Regions from separate parts of the Terracoccus luteus genome, predicted to be linked through region 2. Evidence: predicted binding sites of a transcription regulator. Region 2 holds the regulator's gene; each other region holds the start of a gene.

Region 1 (7,174 bases), 3.0 Mb from region 2:
CACGCCCCGCACGGCGAGCACGACCCCGACGAGCGCGACGAGGGGCCCGACCACCGCCCAGAGGGTGACGCCGCTCATGGCGCTGCCGCCGATCGCACCGAGTCCCTGCAGCGTCCAGAGCGCACCGAGCACGAAGAGGGCGGCACCGAGGCCGAGCTTGAGGTGACGCGACATGGCCCCACCCTAGGTCGCCGGGCCCGCGTCGCCCACGGCGCGGCGCGCGGGCGGGGCAGTCGCGCGGTGCCACAGTGGTGACGTGACGCAGGGGAGCGCCGTGCAGGAGACCGGGTCCGCTCAGACGCGGGCGACCGTCGTGTGGTTCGTCGTGGCCGCGGCCGTCGGCCTCGTCAGCGCGCTGCTGCACCTGCTGCGGTCGGAGGTCTGGGGGTCGCACGACGCCCTCCCGCTCACCGTGCTCGCCTTCGCGACGACCGCGTTCGCCGCCCTGCTCGTCTACCGCGGGGTGCTCGTCGCCGCCGAGGAGCAGGATGCCGTCCGGCGGAGCCCCTCGGGAGGGGTGGCGCGCCGACCCGTGCGCTGACGGGCCGGCCCACCGGCGTCCGGACGCGTCGTGGCGCTCCTCTTGTTCGGCGTGTTTCGGCGCCCGCGGTGTCGGACCCGTCGGTCACACTGGGTCCATGGAGGCCGGGCGATGGGTCCTGCACGTCGACCTCGACCAGTTCATCGCGGCGGTCGAGGTGCTGCGACGCCCCGAGCTGGCCGGTCGGCCCGTCATCGTCGGCGGCCGGGGCGACCCGACCGAGCGGGCCGTCGTGTCGACGGCGTCGTACGAGGCGCGGGCGTTCGGGGTGGGTTCGGGGATGCCGCTGCGGCTCGCCGCGCGCAAGGTGCCCGACGCCGTCCTCCTGCCCGTCGACGCGCCCGCCTACACCGAGGCCTCCGAGCGGGTCATGGAGGCGTTGCGCGGCACCGGCGCCGTCGTCGAGGTGCTCGGCTGGGACGAGGCTTTTCTCGGCGTCACCACCGACGACCCGGAGGGCTTCGCGCGCCGGGCCCAGGCGGCCGTGCTCGAGGCGACCGACCTGCACTGCTCGGTCGGCATCGGTGACAACAAGGTGCGGGCCAAGATCGCGACGACGTTCGGCAAGCCGCGCGGCGTCTTCCGCCTGACGCGGGCCACCTGGTCCGACGTCATGGGCCACCGCGCCACCGTCGAGCTGTGGGGGGTCGGCGCCAGGGTGTCGAAGCGGCTGGCGGCCCACGGCATCGAGACGGTCACGCAGCTGGCTGAGGCCGACGAGGCCTTGCTCGTCGGTGAGTTCGGGCCGCGCATGGGCGTCTGGTACGGCCGGCTGGGCAAGGGCATCGGCTCCGCGGTCGTCGACGACACGCCGTGGGTCGCCCGGGGGCACAGCCGTGAGACGACGTACCAGCACAACCTCACCACGCCGCAGGAGGTGGCGGATGCCGTCGCCGTCCTCGCGAACGCGGCGTTCGACGACACGGCGGCCGAGGGCCGGCCCGTCGTGCGGGTGACGCTCAAGGTGCGCTACGCGCCCTTCTTCACCCAGACCAAGGCGAGGAAGCTGACCGCGCCGACGGCCGACCGCGAGGTCGTCGTCGCCGCCGCGCTCGACCTGGCCGGTCGGCTCGACCCGGCGCGGGAGGTGCGGCTGCTCGGGGTGCGGGCCGAGATGACGATGCCCGACGGCGGCGACCCGGTGGAGCGGACGCCGGTGCGCGGACGGCTCTGAGGGGCGACGCTGAGGGGCGACGCTGAGGGGCGACGCTGAGGGACGACGCGGAGGGACGACGCGGAGGGGCGACGCGGAGGGACGACGCGGAGGGACGACGCGGACGGGCCCGGGGTCGGTGACCCCGGGCCCGCGTGCTGGTGCTGGTGCTGGTGCCGTCAGGCCGAGCGTCGGCCGTCGGCGTCGTCCTCGCTCATCGTTGCGCTCGAGGCCCGCGTGTCCGTCGACTCGGACCGGGAACCGATGCTCGTCGGGGAGCCGGCGTGCGAGACGGAGATCTTGCGCGGCTTCGCCTCCTCGGCGACGGGGATGCGCAGCGAGAGCACGCCGTCGCGGTAGTCGGCCTCGATGCGGTCGAGGGCGAGACCACGACCCAGCGACAGCTGTCGCGCGACCGTTCCGGTGGCCCGCTCCCGCGAGAGCCACTGGGCATCGTCGCGCCCGCCCGCGGGTCGTTCGGCCCTAACGGTCAGCGTGCGGTCCTCGACGTCGATGTCGATCGAACCGGGGTCGACGCCGGGGAGGTCGAACTGGGCGAAGAAGCTCTCGCCCGAGCGGAAGAGGTCCATCGGCATGACCGCGGAGGCCGCCGAGGCCCCGCGCAGGCCCTCGGTGAGGAGCCGGTCGAGCTGACGGAAGGGGTCGAAGGTGGTGGTGCTCATGTCTCCTCCTGAAGAACGGGCAGGGAGTCCGAGGGTGACCGTGGACGCATCCTGCTGCTGAACCACTCGAACTTCTTGAGTGGGATCCGCTCAACTTCGTGCTCGGTCTCAGGATAGGACGGCGTGCGGACGGAGGCAAGCCACCGGGTCGGCCGCCGAAAAGCGGGTGCACGACGGCCCGTCGGGGAGTTGCATGGCGGCATGGACCTCGACCTCGACCTCACCGTGCCCGGTCCGGGCGACCTCGCCCGGGTGGGGGAGGCGCTCGCGACCTGGCAGCACGACGGTGCCGGGCTGCAGCTGCACCCCGGCGACCTCGGGTGGCACTCGACCCACGGGGCCGAGGCCACGGCATCCGCCCTGCGCGTGTGGTCGACGGGCGGACGGCCGGTCGCACTCGGTCTGCTCGACGCCTCGCAGCTGCTGCGGGTCGCCGTCGACCCGCAGCTCGCCGACGACGGTGGGCTCGCCGAGCGGATGGCCGCCGACCTCGCCGACCCCGCGAGCGGAGTGCTCGACGCCGGGCAGGCCGTCGTCGAGGCCCGCGCCGCCGCCGCCCTGACGCGCGCCCTGACGGGCGCGGGGTGGGTGCCCGACGAGACGTGGACCCCCCTGCGTCGTGGTCTGGGCGAGGAGCCGACCCCCGACCCCACCGGCATCCGCGTCGAGGACGTCGACGACTCGACCGCACCGGAGTGGGCCCGGGTGCACTGGTCGGCCTTCCGCGGCGGCGAGCTGCCGGCCGACCAGCGGGACCGGTATGTGCTCCGCTGGCGGACGATGGGCTCGGGACCGTTCGGCGACCGGGCCCGCACGCTGCTCGGGCGCGACGCGTCGGGCGCCGCGGTCGCCGTCGTCACCGTGTGGTCGTCGGGGCCGGGGCGGCCCGGGCTGCTCGAGCCGATGGGCGTGCACGAGGGACACCGGGGCGGTGGTCACGGCACCGCGATCGTGCGCGCCGCCGCCCGGGCCTTGCAGGCGATGGGGGCCTCGAGCGCCGTCGTGTGCACCCCCACCGACCGGGTGGGCGCGGTCCGCACCTACGTGGCGGGCGGGTTCACCGCGCAGGAGCCGGTACCCGACCTGCGCCGCCCCGCCTGAGCCACCTCGGGAACGCACGACGGGGTGGCGCCGACCGAGGTCGGTGCCACCCCGTCAGGGTGAGGCGCTGGGTGAGGCGCTGGGTGAGGCGCTGGGTGAGGCGCTGGGTGAGGTGCGGGTCAGGCGCGACCGGCCGCGGCGCGGGTGCGACGGCTGAGGGCGTCGACCGTGACCGCGAGCAGCAGGACGCCGCCGGTGATCATGTAGCGCTCGGGCGAGCCGAGGTTGATCAGGGCCAGGCCGTTGCTGATCGACTGGATGACGAGGATGCCGAGGAGCGCGGCGTAGGCCGACCCGCGGCCACCGAAGAGGCTGGTCCCGCCGATGACGGCGGCCGCGATGGCGTTGAGGTTGGTGTCGACGCCACCGCTGCTCTGGTTGGCCGCCGCGAGGCGGGCCGCGGCGAAGATGCCGCCCAGGGCGGCGAACGACGAGCAGAGGGCGAAGACCGACAGGTACACGCGGTTGACGTTGATGCCCGCGCGCCGGGCCGCCTCGACGTTGCCGCCGACGGCCATGACCGAGCGGCCCCACCGGGTGCGGCGGATGGCGAAGTCCATGACGACGACGAGGGCGAGGAAGACGAGGAACATGACCGACACGCCACGGTCGCGGTTGAGCACGGCGACCGGCACGACGAGCAGCAGGGCGAGCAGCACGCTGCGCACGACGATCATGTTGACCGGCACGGTCGAGAGGCCCGCCGCGGCGCGGCGCGTGTTCGAGCGCAGCCGGGTGGCGGCGTAGAGTGCGACGGCCGCGAGGGCGATGACGTAGGCGACGACCGCGGGCAGGAAGGTCGCCTGGGCGAACTTCACGAGGCCCGACTCGAACGGCAGGTTGATCGAGCCCTCGGCGCCGAGCACCTTGAGCTGCAGGCCGAGGAACCCGAGCAGGCCGGCCAGCGTGATGACGAAGCTGGGGACCCCGAACCGCGTGAACATCGCGCCGTACGCGATGCCGACGACCGCCCCGACCGCGACGGCGAGCAGGAGGGCGACGATGATCGGCCACCCGCGTCCGACCGACCCGACCGCGACGACCGCGGCGGACAGGCCGCTGACCGACCCGACCGACAGGTCGATCTCGCCGAGGAGCAGCACGAGGACAATGCCGATGGCGATGGTCCCGATGGCCGCGCTCTGCAGCGTGAGGTTGACGAGGTTGCGGGGGGAGAGGAAGGCGTCGTTGAGGCTCTGGAAGACGAGCCAGATGATGACGAGGCCGATGACGACGGGCAGGGCGCCGAGGTCGCCGCTGCGGAAGCGGGCGACGAAGGAACGCACCATCCCGCCGATGCCACCGGCATCCGCGATGAGGCGCTCGTCCTGCAGGTCGGCGGGGAGGGCGGCCGTGGCGGCGGTCGGGTCGGCGACCTCGGTCGCGCGCGCCGAGCCCGTGCTGCCGGAGCCGTCGCGGGTGGGGTCGGGGGTCGTGCTGCTCACTGCTGCTCCTCGCTCGGCGCGCGGCGCGAGGCGCGCTCGGACACGGCGTTGGTCGTCGCGCCGGTGATGGCGGCGATGATCTCCTGGGCGTTGGTCTGGCTGACGTCGAAGGTGCCGTTGTTGCGCCCGAGGCGCAGCACCGCGACGCGGTCGGCGACGGCCATGACGTCGCTCATGTTGTGGCTGATGAGGATGACCCCGAGCCCGTTCTCGCGGAGGCGCTCGACGAGGTTGAGCACCTCGGCGGTCTGGGCGACACCGAGGGCGGCCGTCGGCTCGTCGAGCATGACGACCTTGGGCTCGCCGAGCAGCGAGCGGGCGATGGCGACGGTCTGGCGCTGCCCGCCGGACAGGCTGGCGACGGGGATGCGCACCGACGGGATGCGGGCCGAGAGCTGGCGCAGCAGGCGCCAGGACTCGCGCTCCATCGTCACCTCGTCGAGGGCGCGGCCGGTGTAGAGCTCGCGGCCGAGGAAGAGGTTCGCGACGACGTCGAGGTTGTCGCACAGCGCGAGGTCCTGGAAGACCGTGGCGATGCCGAGCTTCTGCGACTCGGCCGGCGAGGTGACGGTGGCGGGCGTCCCGTCGAACTCCATCACGCCGTCGTCGGGCGTGTAGACGCCGGCGATGGTCTTGACGAGGGTCGACTTGCCGGCGCCGTTGTCGCCGACGAGGGCGACGACCTCGCCCTGACGGACGTCGAAGTCGATGTTGGACAGCGCCTGCACGGCGCCGAACCGCTTCGAGATGCCGCGCAGCGACAGCACGGCGGTCTGGGTCGGGGGCGGTGAGGTGGTGGCGGTCATGGGCGTCCTTCGGTGGTGCGCGGGGACGGGCGGTCCGGGCGAGGCGGGTGCAGGTGGTGCGGTGCGACCGGCACGACACGGGCGCCGGGCGTGGCGACCGGACGGCGGATGCCGTGGGGCGCCGGGCGGACGGATGCCGGTCGAGCGGGAGTGGGCTCGACCGGCATCCGACGTGGGTGGGATCAGCTGATGCCGGCCGCCGAGCACGCGGCGGCGAAGGAGCCGCTGCAGATGTCGGTCGTCTTGTAGATGCCGTCCTTGACGACGGTGTCCTTGATGTTGGCCTTCGTCACGGCCACCGGGTCGAGGATCGTCGCGGGGATGCTCTTGAAGTCGGCGGTCTTCTCCGGCGTCTGCTTGTTCGCGAGGGCGATGGCGGCCTTGGCGGCGGCCTCGGCCTCCGGCTTGATCGGCTTGTAGATCGTCATGGCCTGGTCGCCGGCGAGGATCCGCTGGATGGCGGCGAGCTCGGAGTCCTGGCCGGTCACCGGCGGCAGCGGGTTGACGCCGCCACCCTTGAGCGCGGCGATGGCGCCACCGGCGGTGCCGTCGTTCGCGGCGTAGACGCCGACGAGGTTGCCCTTGACGGCCGAGATCTGGCCCTCCATCCACGACTGCGCCTTGTCGGGGCTCCAGTCGGGGGTGTCGTACTCGGCCGCGACCTTGTAGCCGCTGCTGTCGATGACGCTGTGCGCACCGGCCTTGAAGTCGGCGGCGTTGGGGTCGGTCGGGCTGCCGTTGATCATGACGATGTCGCCGCTCGTCTTGCCGGCGGTCTTCATGAGGTCGACGAGGGACTGCGCCTGCAGCTTGCCGACCGTCTGGTTGTCGAAGGAGACGTAGTAGTCGGCGCCCTCGATGAAGCGGTCGTAGGCCACGACCGGGACACCCTGGCTCTTGGCGCTGTTGACGACCGAGGCGGCGGCCTTGCCGTCGACCGGGTCGAGCACGAGGACGTTGGCGCCCTGGGTCAGGGCCGACTCGGCCTGCGTCTGCTGCTTGCTCGCGTCCTGGTCGGCGTTGCTGTAGATGACCTCGCAGTCACCGCACGAGGCCTTGACGGCCGCCTCGAAGAGGGGGCGGTCGAAGGTCTCGTACCGGGTGGTCTTCGACTCGGGCAGCAGCAGCGCGATCTTCTTGGCGCCGCCGGCGGAGTCACCGCCACCGCTCGCGCCACCGGACGAGCCGGAGGAGGTGCTGTCGCTGCCGCACGCGGCGAGGGAGGCGAGGCCGAGGCCGGCGGCGAGGGCCACGCCGGCCAGACGGGTGGAACGAGAACGCATGTGGGAACTCCCTTGTCCTTGGCGCCGGCACCCACGGTGGTGCGGCCGTCACCGAGAGTTAAGGCCCTGTCCCCCCTTGACGTCAAGTATTGAATTCAAGACATGGACCCAATCGTGACCTTCAGGGCATCGGAGGCGGCGTGGAGGGCCTCGGCGGCCACG
Region 2 (7,174 bases):
CCAACTCGGCCGTCTCCGTCCTGGAGGGCGGCGAGCCGACGATCATCAGCAACGCCGAGGGTGGGCGCACCACCCCGTCGGTCGTCGCGTTCAGCAAGAACGGCGAGGTCCTCGTCGGCGAGGTCGCCAAGCGCCAGGCCGTCACCAACGTCGACCGCACGATCCGCTCGGTCAAGCGCCACATGGGCACGAGCTGGAAGTCCGACGACATCGACGGCAAGAAGTACTCCGCCCAGGAGATCAGCGCCCGCACGCTGCAGAAGCTGAAGCGCGACGCCGAGAGCTACCTCGGTGAGACCGTCACCGACGCCGTCATCACCGTCCCCGCCTACTTCGACGACGCCGAGCGTCAGGCCACCAAGGAGGCCGGTGAGATCGCGGGCCTCAACGTCCTGCGCATCGTCAACGAGCCCACTGCGGCCGCGCTCGCCTACGGCCTCGACAAGGGCAAGGAGGACGAGCTCATCCTCGTCTTCGACCTCGGTGGCGGCACGTTCGACGTGTCCCTCCTCGAGGTCGGCAAGGACGCCGAGGACGGCTTCGCCACGATCCAGGTGCGCGCCACCAACGGTGACAACCACCTCGGTGGCGACGACTGGGACGACGTCATCGTCCAGCACCTCATCACCCAGGTGAAGAACAAGACGGGTCAGGACCTGTCCAAGGACAAGATCGCGATGCAGCGCCTGCGTGACGAGGCCGAGCGCGCCAAGAAGGAGCTCTCGACCGCGACGAGCACCAACATCTCGGCGCAGTACATCTCGATGACGCCCGAGGGCCCGATCCACCTCGACGAGAACCTCACCCGCGCGCAGTTCGAGCAGATGACCAAGTCGCTGCTCGACCGCACGAAGGCCCCGTTCAAGAAGGTCATCGAGGATGCCGGGATCAGCGTCGGCGACATCAACCACGTCGTGCTCGTGGGTGGGTCCACCCGCATGCCGGCCGTCACCGCCCTCGTCAAGGAGCTGACCGGCGGCAAGGAGCCCAACAAGGGCGTCAACCCCGACGAGGTCGTCGCCATGGGCGCCAGCCTGCAGGCCGGTGTCCTCAAGGGCGAGCGCAAGGACGTCCTGCTCATCGACGTCACGCCCCTGTCGCTCGGCATCGAGACCAAGGGCGGCCTGATGACCAAGCTCATCGAGCGCAACACGGCCATCCCGACCAAGCGCAGCGAGATCTTCTCGACCGCCGACGACAACCAGCCGTCGGTTCTCATCCAGGTCTTCCAGGGTGAGCGCGAGATCGCCCAGCACAACAAGTCGCTCGGCACCTTCGAGCTGACCGGCATCGCGCCGGCCCGCCGCGGCGTGCCGAAGATCGAGGTCACCTTCGACATCGACGCCAACGGCATCGTCAACGTCAGTGCCAAGGACCAGGGCACCGGCAAGGAGCAGAAGATGACGATCACCGGCGGCTCGGCCCTGAGCAAGGACGAGATCGACCGCATGGTCAAGGACGCCGAGGCCCACGCCGAGGAGGATGCCAACCGCCGTGAGCAGGCCGAGCTGAAGAACCAGGCCGAGCAGCTCGTCTTCTCGACCGAGAGCTTCCTCAGCGAGTCGGGCGACAAGATCCCCGCCGACGTCAAGACGCCGGTCGAGGAGTCGCTCGCCGACCTGCGGGCCGCGATCGTCGACGGTGCCGACACGAGCACCGACGACCTCAAGGCCAAGATCGAGGACCTCAACACGAAGTCGCAGGCCATGGGCCAGGCCGTCTACGCCGCCGAGCAGGCGCAGGGCGCCTCCGCCGGCGCCGACGACGCGCAGGGCGCCCCGACCGGTGACGCCGGCAGCGCGAACGGCTCGGCCGACGACGACGTCGTCGACGCCGAGGTGGTCGACGACGACGAGACCACCAAGGACGCCAAGTGACCGACGCCGAGAACGTGACCCCGGGGGCCGGCGGCGACGCCGGCGCCCCGGGGGGCGTCCCCGAGACGGGCCGGTCGTCGGATGCCGGTCAGCGCGGTCCCCAGGGCCAGGCGCCTCACGCGTCGGGCACGACGGACTCGGCTGGCCGTGGCCGCCACGAGTACGCCGACGGTGGCGCGGGCGCCTCGTCCGAGCCCGGTGGTGAGGACGAGTTCGACCACACCGCAGGAGGTTCGGGCAGCCCGACTGGCTCGGCCGGCTCGGACGCCCCGGTCGACTCGGCCGAGGCTGCCATCGCCGACGAGGACGCCCTGGCGTCGTCGTACCTCGCCGACCTCCAGCGGCTGCAGGCCGAGTACGTCAACTACAAGAAGCGGGTCGACCGCGACCGCGAGGTCATCCGCACGACCGCGGTCGGCAGCGTCGTCGAGGCGCTGCTGCCGGTGCTCGACGACATCCACATGGCCCGTCAGGCCGGTGACCTCGCCGACGGCCCGTTCGCCTCGATCTCCGACAAGCTCGAGTCGATCCTCGGCCGCTACGGCGTCGAGCGGCTCGGCGAGGCGGGGCAGGAGTTCGACCCCAACGTGCACGAGGCCCTCATGCACGTCGAGGCCGAGCTGCCCGAGGGCTCGACCGGGACGACCGTCGTGCAGGTGCTGCAGCCGGGCTACCGCATCGGTGAGCGCCTCGTGCGCGCCGCGCGCGTGTCCGTCGCCGACCCCGTCTGAGACGACACGACACCGGACGCCGCGGGGCCACACAGCCGGCCCCGCGGCATCCGGCACCATGAGAGCGACGCGCACCGTCACCGGACGGGCGCGGGCGACGCACCCGTCGCCGACACCGGACCGACACCCGAGGGAGGTGCGAGCAGATGGCTAGCCAGGACTGGTTCGAGAAGGACTTCTACGCGACTCTGGGCGTGCCGAGCGACGCCGACGCGACGACGATCAAAAAGACGTACCGCAAGCTCGCCCGCACCATGCACCCCGACCACAACGTCGGCGACCCCAAGGCGGAGGCGCGCTTCAAGGAGATCGGCGAGGCGTACGCCGTCCTGTCCGACCCCGAGCAGCGGCGTGAGTACGACGCCGTGCGGGCCATGTCGGGCGGCGGCGCCCGCTTCACCGCCGGTGGTCCCGGCGGGGGCGGTGCGGGGTTCGAGGACATCTTCAGCGCCTTCGGCGGTGCCGGTGGCCCGGGCGGCCCCGGCGGCCGGGTGCCCTTCGGCGCCGGAGGCGGCGGCCAGCCCAACATCGAGGACATCCTCGGCCAGATGTTCGGTGGCGGTGGCGCCGCTCCAGGCGGCTTCGGGGGCTTCGGCTCCACCGCCGGGCCGCGACCCGGCGCTGACGTGCAGGCCTCGACGACCATCCCCTTCCGCGACGCTGTCGAGGGCTCGACGGTCAGCCTCAGCTCTCCCGAGCTCGGGCGCGTCACGGCCCGCATCCCGTCCGGTGTCAAGGACGGCCAGCGGATCCGACTGCGCGGCAAGGGCCGTCAGGGCGACCCCGGCTCGACGCCCGGCGACCTCATCCTCACCGTCTCGGTCGAACGTCACCCCGTCTTCGGGCGCGACGGCGACAACCTCACCGTCGACCTGCCCGTGACCTTCGCCGAGGCCGCCCTCGGCGCCACGGTCGCCGTGCCGAGCCTCGACGGCACGAGCGTCAAGGTCAAGGTCGCCCCCGGCACGCCGAGCGGGAGGGTGCTGCGGCTCAAGGGCCGCGGCGTCACGCGCGGCGGCTCGACCGGCGACCTGCTCGCGAGGGTGCAGGTCGTCGTGCCGCAGCGACTCACCGACGAGGCCCGCGAGGCCATCGAGAAGATGGCGGCCGCCGAGGGTGACGTCGACCCGCGCGCCGACCTCTTCGAGCGCGCCCGCACCTGAGCGGGCGACCACCCGACACCGCACCACCCACCAGACCGGCCCCGACAGGAGAGTGACCGACATGGCCCACGACGACAGCACGCCCGTCTTCGTCATCTCCGTCGCCGCCGAGCTCGCCGGCATGCACGCGCAGACGCTGCGCCAGTACGACCGGCTCGGGCTCGTCTCGCCGTCGCGCACCCGTGGCGGTGGACGCCGCTACAGCAGCCGCGACGTCGCCCTGCTCCGTGAGGTGCAGCGCCTCTCGCAGGAGGGTGTGTCGCTCGCCGGCATCCAGCGCATCCTCGACCTCGAGGACCACGTCGCCGCCCTGCAGGCGCGGGTGCACGAGCTGACCCAGGAGCGCGACGCCGCGCAGGCGGCCCTCTCGACGGCGGCCCGCGTGTTCGCCGTCGGGCCGCAGGGCGAGGTCGTCACGGTGCGCCCCGGGCAGCGCCCTCCCCGGCCGCTCGCGTCGCAGGCCCTCGTCGTGTGGCGGCCCAACCGCCCCGCACGGCCCCAGCGCCCGACCGGCGCCTGAGACCCGGCGCTGGCAGGCGCAGGCAGGCGCAGGCGGGCGTGAGCTTGCGCAGGCCCGGAGAACGCGGCCGCTCCCTCGCCCGGGGGAGCGGCCTCCTCCGTCTCACGGGGGAGCCGCCTGACGGCCCCGACGCCTAGCGTGGTCATCACGACACCCGGCCCGTCGACCCACCATCCGGTCGAGGGTCCGGCCCCGACGACGGAGGAGAGCGCCATGACGATCACCCCGCTGCCACTGCACGCCGAGTTCCTGCTGCTCGCCCACGACCCCGAGACGGGCAAGGCCCTCGTCGACGGCACACCCCTCAAGGCCGCCCTGGCCGGCGCCGCGCTCATCGAGCTCGGCCTGCAGGAGGCGGTGCGCCTCGAGGGTGAGGGCCGCGACGCCCGGCTCGTCGCCACCGGCGCCGACGTCTCGCCCGAGCTCGTCGAGGTGCTCGCCCGTGCCGACGGTCACGCCCCGAAGAAGGCGGTGGCCCGCATGGGCGGTGCCGAGAGCTACACCGACCGCGCCACCCGGCTGCGCGAGGCGACGTGGGACCGGCTCGAGAGCGAGCGGCTCGTGCGCCGCGACGAGGACAAGGTGCTCGGCCTGTTCCCCGTCACCCGCCGCATCCAGACGACGGCCGCCCGCGCGACACTGGTCGACACGCTGAGGTCGGCGGTCCTGGGGAGCGAGCCACCCGGCATCCGCACCGTCGGTCTCGTGTCGGTCGCGCAGGCCAGCGGGGTGCTGGCCAAGGTGCTGCCCGAGATCGACAAGAAGCAACTCAAGGCCCGCGCCGCGGAGATCGGCGAGGGCTCGTGGGGTGGCGACGCCGTGGCCAAGGCGGTGGCCGACATGCAGGCCGCGCTCATGGCCGCGGTCGTGGTGCCCGTCATCGTGAGCTCGGGCTCGGGCTGAGACTCAGGCGGCGCTGATCCGCACGGTGGTGCGGTCGCGCGACCCGCGCGACAGCACGCCCTCGACGAGCATGAAGATGCGGAACTCGAGGCCGTACTTGCGCTTGAGCAGCGCCCGGACCCGCTCCACGCTGCCCTCGCTCGGGTCGATGCGGCCGACGGCCTCCAGCGATACGGCGCCCTCCTGCACCTCGCCGCGACGCGAGCATGGGGTGACCTCGACCCGCGAGGTGTGCCGCAGCCGCTTGAGCTTGCCGCTGCCCGACGGGGTGAACACGAGCAGCTCGTCCCCCTCGCGCACCACCCACACGGGGGTGCCGACCGGCTCGCCCGAGCGGCGGAAGGTCGTCAGGCGGATGAAGCGGGCGTCGCCGAGCGCGAGGAGGGTCTGCGGGTCCGTCATCGCCCGGACGTACCCCGCCCGCCCCGCTGCGTCACCGGCCTAGACTCCCGCCGTGCAGCCCCTGGCCGACTCCGAGCACCTGCTCGTCTACCCCGACCGTGACAGCGCCGACGAGGTGGCCGACGAGCTCGCCGCCGTCGCGTACGAGCACGGGTACGCCGAGGTGCGGGTCGTGCGCGAGGCGCTCGCCGGCGAGGACGACTCCGAGGACCACGAGTGGGCCGTCTACGTGCGGGTGCCGCGCCGCAGCGAGGGCGAGGATGCCGTCGTGGCCGGTCGCCTCGCGGCGCTCGCCGAGCAGCACGGCGGGTGGTACGACCCGCAGCCCTGAGGCCTCACGACCCGCGCAGGCCCCGCAGCAGGCGGTCGAGCAGTCCCGGCGCCGGCTCGCTGACGGCCGACGGCAGGGGGTCGGACCGGATGCCGTCGGGGCGGGTGCCGGTGGTCGCCCCCCTCAGCGGCTCCCCGTCACGGTGGTCGGCGTCGGCGTCGGCGTCGGCGTCGGCGTCGGCGCCGGCGTCGGCGCCGAGGGCGCGGACGTCCGACGGGAGGCGGGCGAGGAACGCGTCGACCTCGTCGACGGCGTAGCCGCGGCGTCGGACGGTGAACCGGGCCTGCGTGACCAGCCCCTCGATCTCCTCCGCGGACGCCCCGGCGAGCACGCGCTCCCGGAGGCGGTCGAGCAGGTCGTCGACGGCCCGCACGTCGTACCCCCGCGACAGGGTCGAGGTCTGGGCGAAGAGCACGTTCGTGATCTCGGTGACGAGGTCGGCGCGGGTCATGCGGGCAGGGTAGTGCGCGCCAAGTTGAGTGGAATACACTCAACTTCAAGACCGTTGCCCTGAGTGAGTCCCGAACTCTCGGACCCCCGTACCTCGACGGAAAGAGCTCACGAACGCATGGACCTGCAGCTGACCACCAAGGCCCAGGAGGCCTTCGCCCAGGCCGCGACGACCGCGGCCGGCAAGCACCACCCCGCCATCGAGCCCGCCCACCTGCTCGTCGCGCTCGCCGCCCAGGGCGGCACGACGACCCCGGCGCTGCTCAGCGCCGCCGGCTCCTCGGCCGCCGCTGCGACGTCGGCCGCCGAGACCGTCATGGCGGGCCTGCCCCAGGTGACCGGGGGCGAGCAGCCCGCACTGTCACCGGCCGCCGGCCGGGTCGTGCAGCAGGCGCAGCAGTACATGACGAGCATGGGTGACAGCTACGTCTCGACCGACCACCTGCTGCTCGCCATCGCGCGCACCGGCCGGTTCGGCATCGACGCGGATGCCGTCGAGGCCGCGATCCCGGGCCTGCGCGGCGGGCGGCCGGTGACCTCGGCCAACCCCGAGGGCACCTTCGAGGCGCTGGAGAAGTACGGCACCGACCTCACCGCCCGCGCCCGGGAGGGCCGGCTCGACCCGGTCATCGGCCGCGACGCCGAGATCCGCCGGGTCGTGCAGGTGCTGAGCCGCCGGACGAAGAACAACCCCGTCCTCATCGGCGAGCCCGGCGTGGGCAAGACCGCCGTCGTCGAGGGGCTGGCCCAGCGCATCGTCGAGGGCGACGTGCCCGAGAGCCTGCGCGACAAGACCC
Region 3 (7,174 bases), 2.6 Mb from region 2:
GGTCGACATGTCGGTGAACGAGACACCGTTCTGGGTGAGGTCGGACGGGAACGAGACCTCGATGGGCGTGCCGTCGTACCCCGACTTGGCCAGGGCGGCCTTGGCGGCGTCGGCGTCGTACGTCGGGCCCTGGCCCTCGGGGAGGGAGCCGGCGAACTGGACCGGCACCATGCCGTCGGCCCGGCGCGAGCCCTTGCCGGCTAGCTCGAGGAGGCCGCTGTAGTCGATGCCGCGCCGCACGGCCTCCTGGAAGTCGGGGTTGGCGGTCCACGTGTTCACCGACGGGTTGGCGTTGGTGAAGAGGTAGAAGGTGTACTGCGACGGGACCGAGCTCGACACCGCGCCGCTGCCGACGGAGGCGACCTGGTCGGGCGAGAGGTCGAGGGCGAGCGAGCTCTCGCCCTTCTCGACGTTGTTCTTCTGCTGGGCCGCGTCGACGTTGCGGATGACGACCCGCTGGTACGTCGGCTTGGTCGCCCCCCAGTAGCTCGGGTTCGCCTTGAGCACGACCTCGGTCGAGAGCCCGAACGACTCGAGCACGTACGGGCCGGAGCCCATGGAGGCCTTGGCGAAGGCGTCCTCAGCCTTGTCCGCGGTGGCGGCATCCTCGGCATCCGATGCCCCGGCGGCCTTGGCGGCCTTGGAGTTGACGACACCGAGCGACGGGCTGGCCAGCTTTCCGAGCAGGGCCGGGTCGTAGCTCGCGGTCTTGACCTCGACGGTGTCGGGGTCGGTCGCGGTGACGGTGAGCCCGTCGGCGAGGAACGACGGGTTGCCCTTGACCCGCTGGACGCGGTCGAGCGAGAAGACGACGTCGTCGGCGGTGATGTCGGAGCCGTCGCTGAACTTGGCGTTCTTGTCGAGCGCGAAGGTCCACGTGAGGCCGTCGGCCGACTGCTTCCACGACGTGGCGACCGACGGCACGGGCGTCTTGAGGTCGGCGCCTTTGAAGGTGACGAGGGTGTCGTAGAGGGCGCGCGCGACGATGTTGCCGGTGGGCTCGTAGTTGCGGGCCGGGTCGGCGCTCTTGAGGACGAAGACGGTGTCGACGACGAGGGGCTTGCTCGCGGCCGCTCCCGCGGTGCCGCTCCCCGTCGACGTCTTGGGCGCGGGGTTGCAGGCCGTGACGGCGAGCGCCGCGGCGAGGACGACGGAACCGGTGACGAGCTTGCTGGCAGCCATGGGCCACATCCCTTGTCGAGGAGGGTGACGGCATCCGCATCGGTGAGACGACGGGACCCGTTGGCACCCGGTCGATCTCGTGCGACGAAGACGTCTGACGGCATCCCCGTCGGACGCCACGGGGATGGTCTACCACAGGGACGAGGCGTGATACCCGGTTGGACACGCGCGTGTCAGTGGGCAGGATCGAGCGGTGCCCGCCCTCGACCACCTCAGCCGCCCCGAGTACCCGCGATCGGCGACCTACGACGCGCGGTGGCTCGTGGACCTCGACATGGGTCCGCACCCGCTGTGGCTGCTCGAGGACCTCGCCGGTGACCTCGACCTGCGGCCCGGGATGCGCGTGCTCGACCTCGGCTCGGGTCTCGGTGCGACGTCCGTCTTCCTCGCCCGGGAGTACGGCGTGCAGGTCGTCGCGGCCGACCTCTGGGTCGACCCGAGCGAGGCCGCGCGCGTCTTCGACCGGGAGGGCGTCGGCGACCGCGTGCTGGCGATGCGGGTCGACGCGCACGCCCTGCCGTTCGGGCGGCAGAGCTTCGACGCCGTCGTCAGCGTCGACGCGTGGGAGTACTTCGGCACCGGTGACCACTACCCCGGCTACCTCGCGCGCTTCGTGCGCCCCGGCGGCCAGCTCGGTGTCGCGACGCCGGCCCTGACGACCGAGGTGCGCGAGCTCGGCGCCCTGCCCGAGCACGTCGACCACGTCGTCGGGGCCGAGGCGGCGGCGTGGCACACGCACGAGTGGCTGCGCACGCAGTGGTCGCTGTCGCGCGCGTTCACCGAGGTGACGGCGCGCTCGCAGCCCGAGGGCGCGGCCAACTGGCTGCTGTGGGAGCGGGCGGTCAACGAGCTCAAGGGCCAGCAGAGCTCCCCGGTGCAGGGGATGCTGGAGGCCGACCAGGGCGCGTTCCTCACCTTCGCGCTCGTGACCGGGAGGGTGGCATGACGATCACGCGGACAGACCTGACGCACCTGAGGCGGGCCGTCGAGCTGGCCCGGCTGGCGCTCGAGCGGGGTGACGAGCCGTTCGGCTCGGTGCTCGTCGGCGCCGACGGCGACGTGCTCTTCGAGGACCACAACCACGTCGTCGAGCAGGACGCGACCCGCCACCCCGAGCTGGCAATCGCGCAGTGGGCGGGGGCGAACCTCGACGCCGCGGCGCGGGCGGCGGCGACGGTGTACACGTCCGGGGAGCACTGCCCCATGTGCAGCGCGGCCCACGCGTGGGTCGGGCTCGGCCGCATCGTCTACGCCGCGAGCTCGGCGCAGCTCGGGCAGTGGCAGTCGTCGTGGGGTGGCGGGCCGGGGCCGGTGCGTCCGCTCGCCGTGCAGGACGTCGCCCCGGGGGTGCCCGTCGACGGTCCGGCACCCGAGCTGGCCGACGAGGTGCGGTCGCTGCACGAGGCGTTCGCCCGGGGGTCGCGCACCCCGTGAGGCAGGACCGGCCGGGCGCCTGACCCGGCCCCCCGGCATCCTGCGCCCGCCTCCATCTCCGCCACGGCCCGATTTCGGACACTGCGATCCGTAGCCGCCCTCCCCTTCTTCGCCACGGCCCGATTTAGGACACCGGGATCAGGAAACGATGTCCGCTCCGTCGCCACGGCCCGATTCCGGACACCCCGACCCCGAGACCACGCCCCCTCTTCGCCACGGCCCGATTGTGGACACCACCCGCATCGCCCAACGAGCGCCGGATGCCGGGTAGCCCGCGCACGCGGAACGACGCGCGTCGCGGCCCTGTGCACAACCTCCGCGGACGCCGGCCGACATCGGCCACGCTGCTGAGCATGTCCAGCCCGACCGTGCTCGCGCCGTTCCGCCTGTGCGACGTCGACGGCGGCCCGTCCGTGCTGCGTTCGATGCGCCGACGTCATCGCATGCTCTTCCAGGGCGTCTACGTCGACCGGACCGTCGCCCTCACGACCGAGCTGCTCGCCCGGGCGGCCCTGCTGGCCTCGGAACCGGACAGCTACCTCTCGCACCACACGGCAGCGCGGCTCTGGGGCGCGGTGGTACCGGACAGCCCGGACGTCCACGTGACCACCCCGGGGCTACGGTCCAAGAAGCACGGCATCGCTGCCCACCGGGTCAAGGCCGGCCAGCGCGTCGTCACCTGGAAAGGGCTACGCGTGACGGCGCCCGGCCAGACCTTTCTCGACCTTGCGCACCGGCTGGGCCTCGTCGACCTCGTCGTGCTCGGCGACTCGCTCGTCCGAGCCGGGCGAGTGACGGTCGACGAGCTGGTCGAGCTCACGGCTGGGCGGTGCGGGCCGTACTCCACCAGCGCTCGCAGGGCGGCCCTGCTCGTGCGCAAGGGCGTGGACTCGCCGATGGAGACGCGTCTGCGGCTGCTCATCGTCCTGGCCGGTCTGCCCGAGCCCACGGTGGACCACCGCATCCACACTCGGGACGGCGTCCTGCTCTACCGCTTCGACCTGTACTACGCAGCGGCACGCCACATCATCGAGTACGACGGCAAGCAGCACGAGAAGGACAGACAGCGTCGGTCGGACATCCTGCGCGACGAGCAGTTCGATGCGTGGCGGCTGCGCAAGGTCGTGACGGTGGCCGACGACATCTACGGCGTGCCGGGTCAGACGCTGTCGCGCATCTGTCGGGCCATGCGCGAGCAAGGAATGACCGTGTCCACGTTGTCCGACGAGTGGCGCCGCCACTTCCCGAGCCGAGGCGACGACGTGTCCAACCCCGGGTGACGGGGGCTGCCGCCTTCCTTCGCTTCTCACCGGACGCCGCGCGATTTCCGTCAGTCCTCGTCTCACAGCGCGCCGCACCCCGGTTTCGGATGAGCGCGGCGAGCGCCGACGGATTCGTCGGACCCTGGCGTAGGCATCGACGGAGGTCCTGGCGCGAGGTCGTGTCCCATATCGGGCCACGGCGCGGAAGTGGACGGTGCGGGCGGGGGAGGGTGTCCGTTATCGGGCCACGGCGCGGTCACGGACAGTGCCGGCAGGAGAACCTGTCCGTTCTCGAGCCACGGCGCGGTCACGGACGGTGCCGGCAGGAGAACCTGTCCGTTATCGGGCCGCGGCGCAGTCATGGAGGCCCGGGGAGTGTGGCGGATGCCGGGGGCGGGGTTGAGCGGTCCCGGGCCGGCCGTGGCGCCGAGGTGCGGGCGGGTACGAGACCCGCGGACCGGCATCCGGGCGGCTGTCCGCTGGCAGCGAACAGACGGTCGGAGTTGAGCCGACGGGGCTCAGGATGGGAACACGTCCCGGCGGCGCGGCGTTGGTCAGCATGTGCCCGACGTCAGTGGGCACGGTTAGCATCGAGGTGACTCTCGATCAGTCAGGAGAAGAGCATGTTCGAAAGGTTCACCGACAGGGCCCGGAGGGTGGTTGTCCTCGCGCAGGAGGAAGCACGCCTGCTCAACCACAACTACATCGGGACCGAGCACATCCTCCTGGGTCTGATCCACGAAGGCGAAGGCGTCGCCGCGAAGGCCCTCGAGTCGCTTGACATCTCGCTCGAAGCGGTCAGGGCCCAGGTCCAGGAGATCATCGGCCAGGGCCAGCAGGCCCCGACCGGACACATTCCCTTCACGCCCCGCGCGAAGAAGGTGCTCGAGTACTCGCTGCGCGAGGCGCTGCAGCTCGGGCACAGCTACATCGGCACCGAGCACATCCTGCTCGGCCTCATCCGTGAGGGCGAGGGCGTCGCGGCCCAGGTGCTCGTCAAGCTCGGCGCCGAGCTGAACAAGGTGCGCCAGCAGGTCATCCAGCTGCTCTCGGGCTACCAGGGCAGCGGGCAGGGCGACAAGGCCGGCGCCGGCGTCGGCCCGGGTCAGGCCGAGGGCACGCCCGCGGGATCCCTCGTGCTCGACCAGTTCGGCCGCAACCTGACGCAGGCGGCCCGTGAGGGCAAGCTCGACCCGGTCATCGGGCGCACGAACGAGATCGAGCGCGTCATGCAGGTCCTGTCCCGCCGCACCAAGAACAACCCGGTGCTCATCGGCGAGCCGGGCGTCGGCAAGACGGCCGTCGTCGAGGGGCTCGCGCAGGACATCGTCAAGGGCGAGGTGCCCGAGACGCTCAAGGACAAGCAGCTCTACACCCTCGACCTCGGCTCGCTCGTGGCCGGCAGCCGCTACCGCGGTGACTTCGAGGAGCGGCTGAAGAAGGTCCTCAAGGAGATCCGCACGCGCGGCGACATCATCATCTTCATCGACGAGATCCACACCCTCGTCGGTGCCGGTGCCGCCGAGGGCGCGATCGACGCCGCGAGCATCCTCAAGCCGATGCTGGCCCGTGGTGAGCTGCAGACCATCGGCGCGACGACGCTCGACGAGTACCGCAAGCACATCGAGAAGGACTCCGCCCTCGAGCGGCGCTTCCAGCCGATCCAGGTGCAGGAGCCCACGCTCCCGCACACGATCGAGATCCTCAAGGGGCTGCGCGACCGCTACGAGGCGCACCACCGCGTGACGATCACCGACGCGGCGCTCGTCGCCGCGGCCAACATGGCCGACCGGTACGTCAACGACCGCTTCCTGCCCGACAAGGCCATCGACCTCATCGACGAGGCGGGCGCGCGACTGCGCATCCGCCGCATGACGGCTCCGCCGGACCTGCGCGAGTTCGACGAGAAGATCGCCGCCCTCGTGCGCGAGAAGGAGTCGGCCATCGACGGCCAGGACTTCGAGCGTGCGGCCAGGGCCCGTGACGACGAGAAGCGCCTGCTGCGCGAGAAGTCCGAGCGTGAGGCGCAGTGGAAGTCCGGTGACATGGACGTCGTCGCCGAGGTCGACGAAGAGCTCATCGCCGAGGTCTTGGCGGCCAGCACCGGCATCCCGGTGTTCAAGCTGACCGAGGAGGAGAGCAGCCGACTGCTCAACATGGAGGATGAGCTGCATAAGCGGATCGTCGGCATGAACGACGCCGTCAAGGCGCTGAGCCAGGCGATCCGACGCACTCGCGCCGGCCTCAAGGACCCGCGTCGCCCCGGCGGCTCGTTCATCTTCGCCGGCCCCACCGGTGTCGGTAAGACCGAGCTGGCCAAGACGCTCGCCGAGTTCCTCTTCGGCAGCGAGGACGCGCTCATCCAGCTCGACATGTCCGAGTACTCCGAGAAGCACACGGTCAGCCGCCTGTTCGGCTCGCCTCCCGGCTACGTCGGCTACGAGGAGGGCGGCCAGCTCACCGAGAAGGTGCGTCGCAAGCCGTTCTCGGTCGTGCTGTTCGACGAGGTCGAGAAGGCCCACCCGGAGATCTTCAACTCGCTGCTGCAGGTGCTCGAGGACGGCCGCCTCACCGACTCGCAGGGCCGGATGGTCGACTTCAAGAACACGGTCATCATCATGACGACCAACCTCGGCACGAGGGACATCAGCCGCACGTCGCTCGGCTTCTCGGCCGGCCCCGACACCCTCTCGGACTACGAGCGGATGAAGAACAAGGTCACCGACGAGCTCAAGCAGCACTTCCGGCCCGAGTTCCTCAACCGTGTCGACGACACGATCGTGTTCCCGCACCTGACCAAGGACGAGATCACCCAGATCGTCGACCTCGAGATCGCCAAGCTCGACAAGCGGCTCAAGGACAAGGACATGGGCATCGAGCTCACGCCCGCGGCCAAGGACCTGCTGGCGAAGAAGGGCTACGACCCCGTGCTCGGTGCGCGACCACTGCGTCGCACCATCCAGCGCGAGATCGAGGACGCCCTGTCGGAGAAGATCCTCTACGCCGAGTTCCTCTCCGGCCAGTGGATCCGCGTCGACACGGAGGGCGAGGGCAAGGCGGAGAAGTTCATCTTCGTCGACATGGAGCACCCCGACCCCACCCACCGTCCGGCCGACGAGCTGCAGGACATCGCCGACGGGCCCGCCCTCGACGAGGCCCTGAGCGTCAACGTGACCGGCGGGTCGTCGGTCCCCGACGACCAGTTCCCCGACAGCGCGATGGGCAACGAGCGCTGACGACGAACGCCTGAGGACGAAGGGACCGCGGACACCGTCCGCGGTCCCTTCGTCATACCG

The links. Region 2 encodes HspR, which represses chaperone genes until heat shock. Its sites were predicted from a motif close to AAGTTGAGTCNNNNNGACTCAACTT; they were not measured.
Region 1: a site for HspR is predicted at 2,450-2,474, ahead of DFJ68_RS13830 (Hsp20/alpha crystallin family protein). Genes of this name have one in related genera too.
Region 3: a site for HspR is predicted at 4,379-4,403, ahead of DFJ68_RS11975 (ATP-dependent Clp protease ATP-binding subunit). Genes of this name have one in related genera too.

The regions. Positions count from the first base shown of each region.
Region 1 is NZ_RBXT01000001.1:3,040,231-3,047,404, reverse strand. It holds gene DFJ68_RS13845 (hypothetical protein) at 1-174, opposite strand, end outside; gene DFJ68_RS13840 (hypothetical protein) at 257-541, shown strand; gene DFJ68_RS13835 (DNA polymerase IV) at 639-1,715, shown strand; gene DFJ68_RS13830 (Hsp20/alpha crystallin family protein) at 1,874-2,377, opposite strand; gene DFJ68_RS13825 (GNAT family N-acetyltransferase) at 2,579-3,478, shown strand; gene DFJ68_RS13820 (sugar ABC transporter permease) at 3,598-4,923, opposite strand; gene DFJ68_RS13815 (ATP-binding cassette domain-containing protein) at 4,920-5,729, opposite strand; gene DFJ68_RS13810 (ABC transporter substrate-binding protein) at 5,912-7,012, opposite strand; gene DFJ68_RS13805 (ROK family transcriptional regulator) at 7,108-7,174, opposite strand, start outside.
Region 2 is NZ_RBXT01000001.1:14,515-21,688, forward strand. It holds gene dnaK (molecular chaperone DnaK) at 1-1,877, shown strand, start outside; gene DFJ68_RS00080 (nucleotide exchange factor GrpE) at 1,874-2,608, shown strand; gene DFJ68_RS00085 (DnaJ C-terminal domain-containing protein) at 2,755-3,771, shown strand; gene DFJ68_RS00090 (heat shock protein transcriptional repressor HspR) at 3,833-4,291, shown strand; gene DFJ68_RS00095 (GOLPH3/VPS74 family protein) at 4,505-5,194, shown strand; gene DFJ68_RS00100 (PPOX class F420-dependent oxidoreductase) at 5,198-5,596, opposite strand; gene DFJ68_RS00105 (hypothetical protein) at 5,649-5,927, shown strand; gene DFJ68_RS00110 (DivIVA domain-containing protein) at 5,932-6,378, opposite strand; gene clpB (ATP-dependent chaperone ClpB) at 6,496-7,174, shown strand, end outside.
Region 3 is NZ_RBXT01000001.1:2,636,535-2,643,708, forward strand. It holds gene DFJ68_RS11955 (ABC transporter substrate-binding protein) at 1-1,182, opposite strand, end outside; gene DFJ68_RS11960 (SAM-dependent methyltransferase) at 1,376-2,128, shown strand; gene DFJ68_RS11965 (nucleoside deaminase) at 2,125-2,616, shown strand; gene DFJ68_RS11970 (hypothetical protein) at 2,970-3,896, shown strand; gene DFJ68_RS11975 (ATP-dependent Clp protease ATP-binding subunit) at 4,502-7,114, shown strand.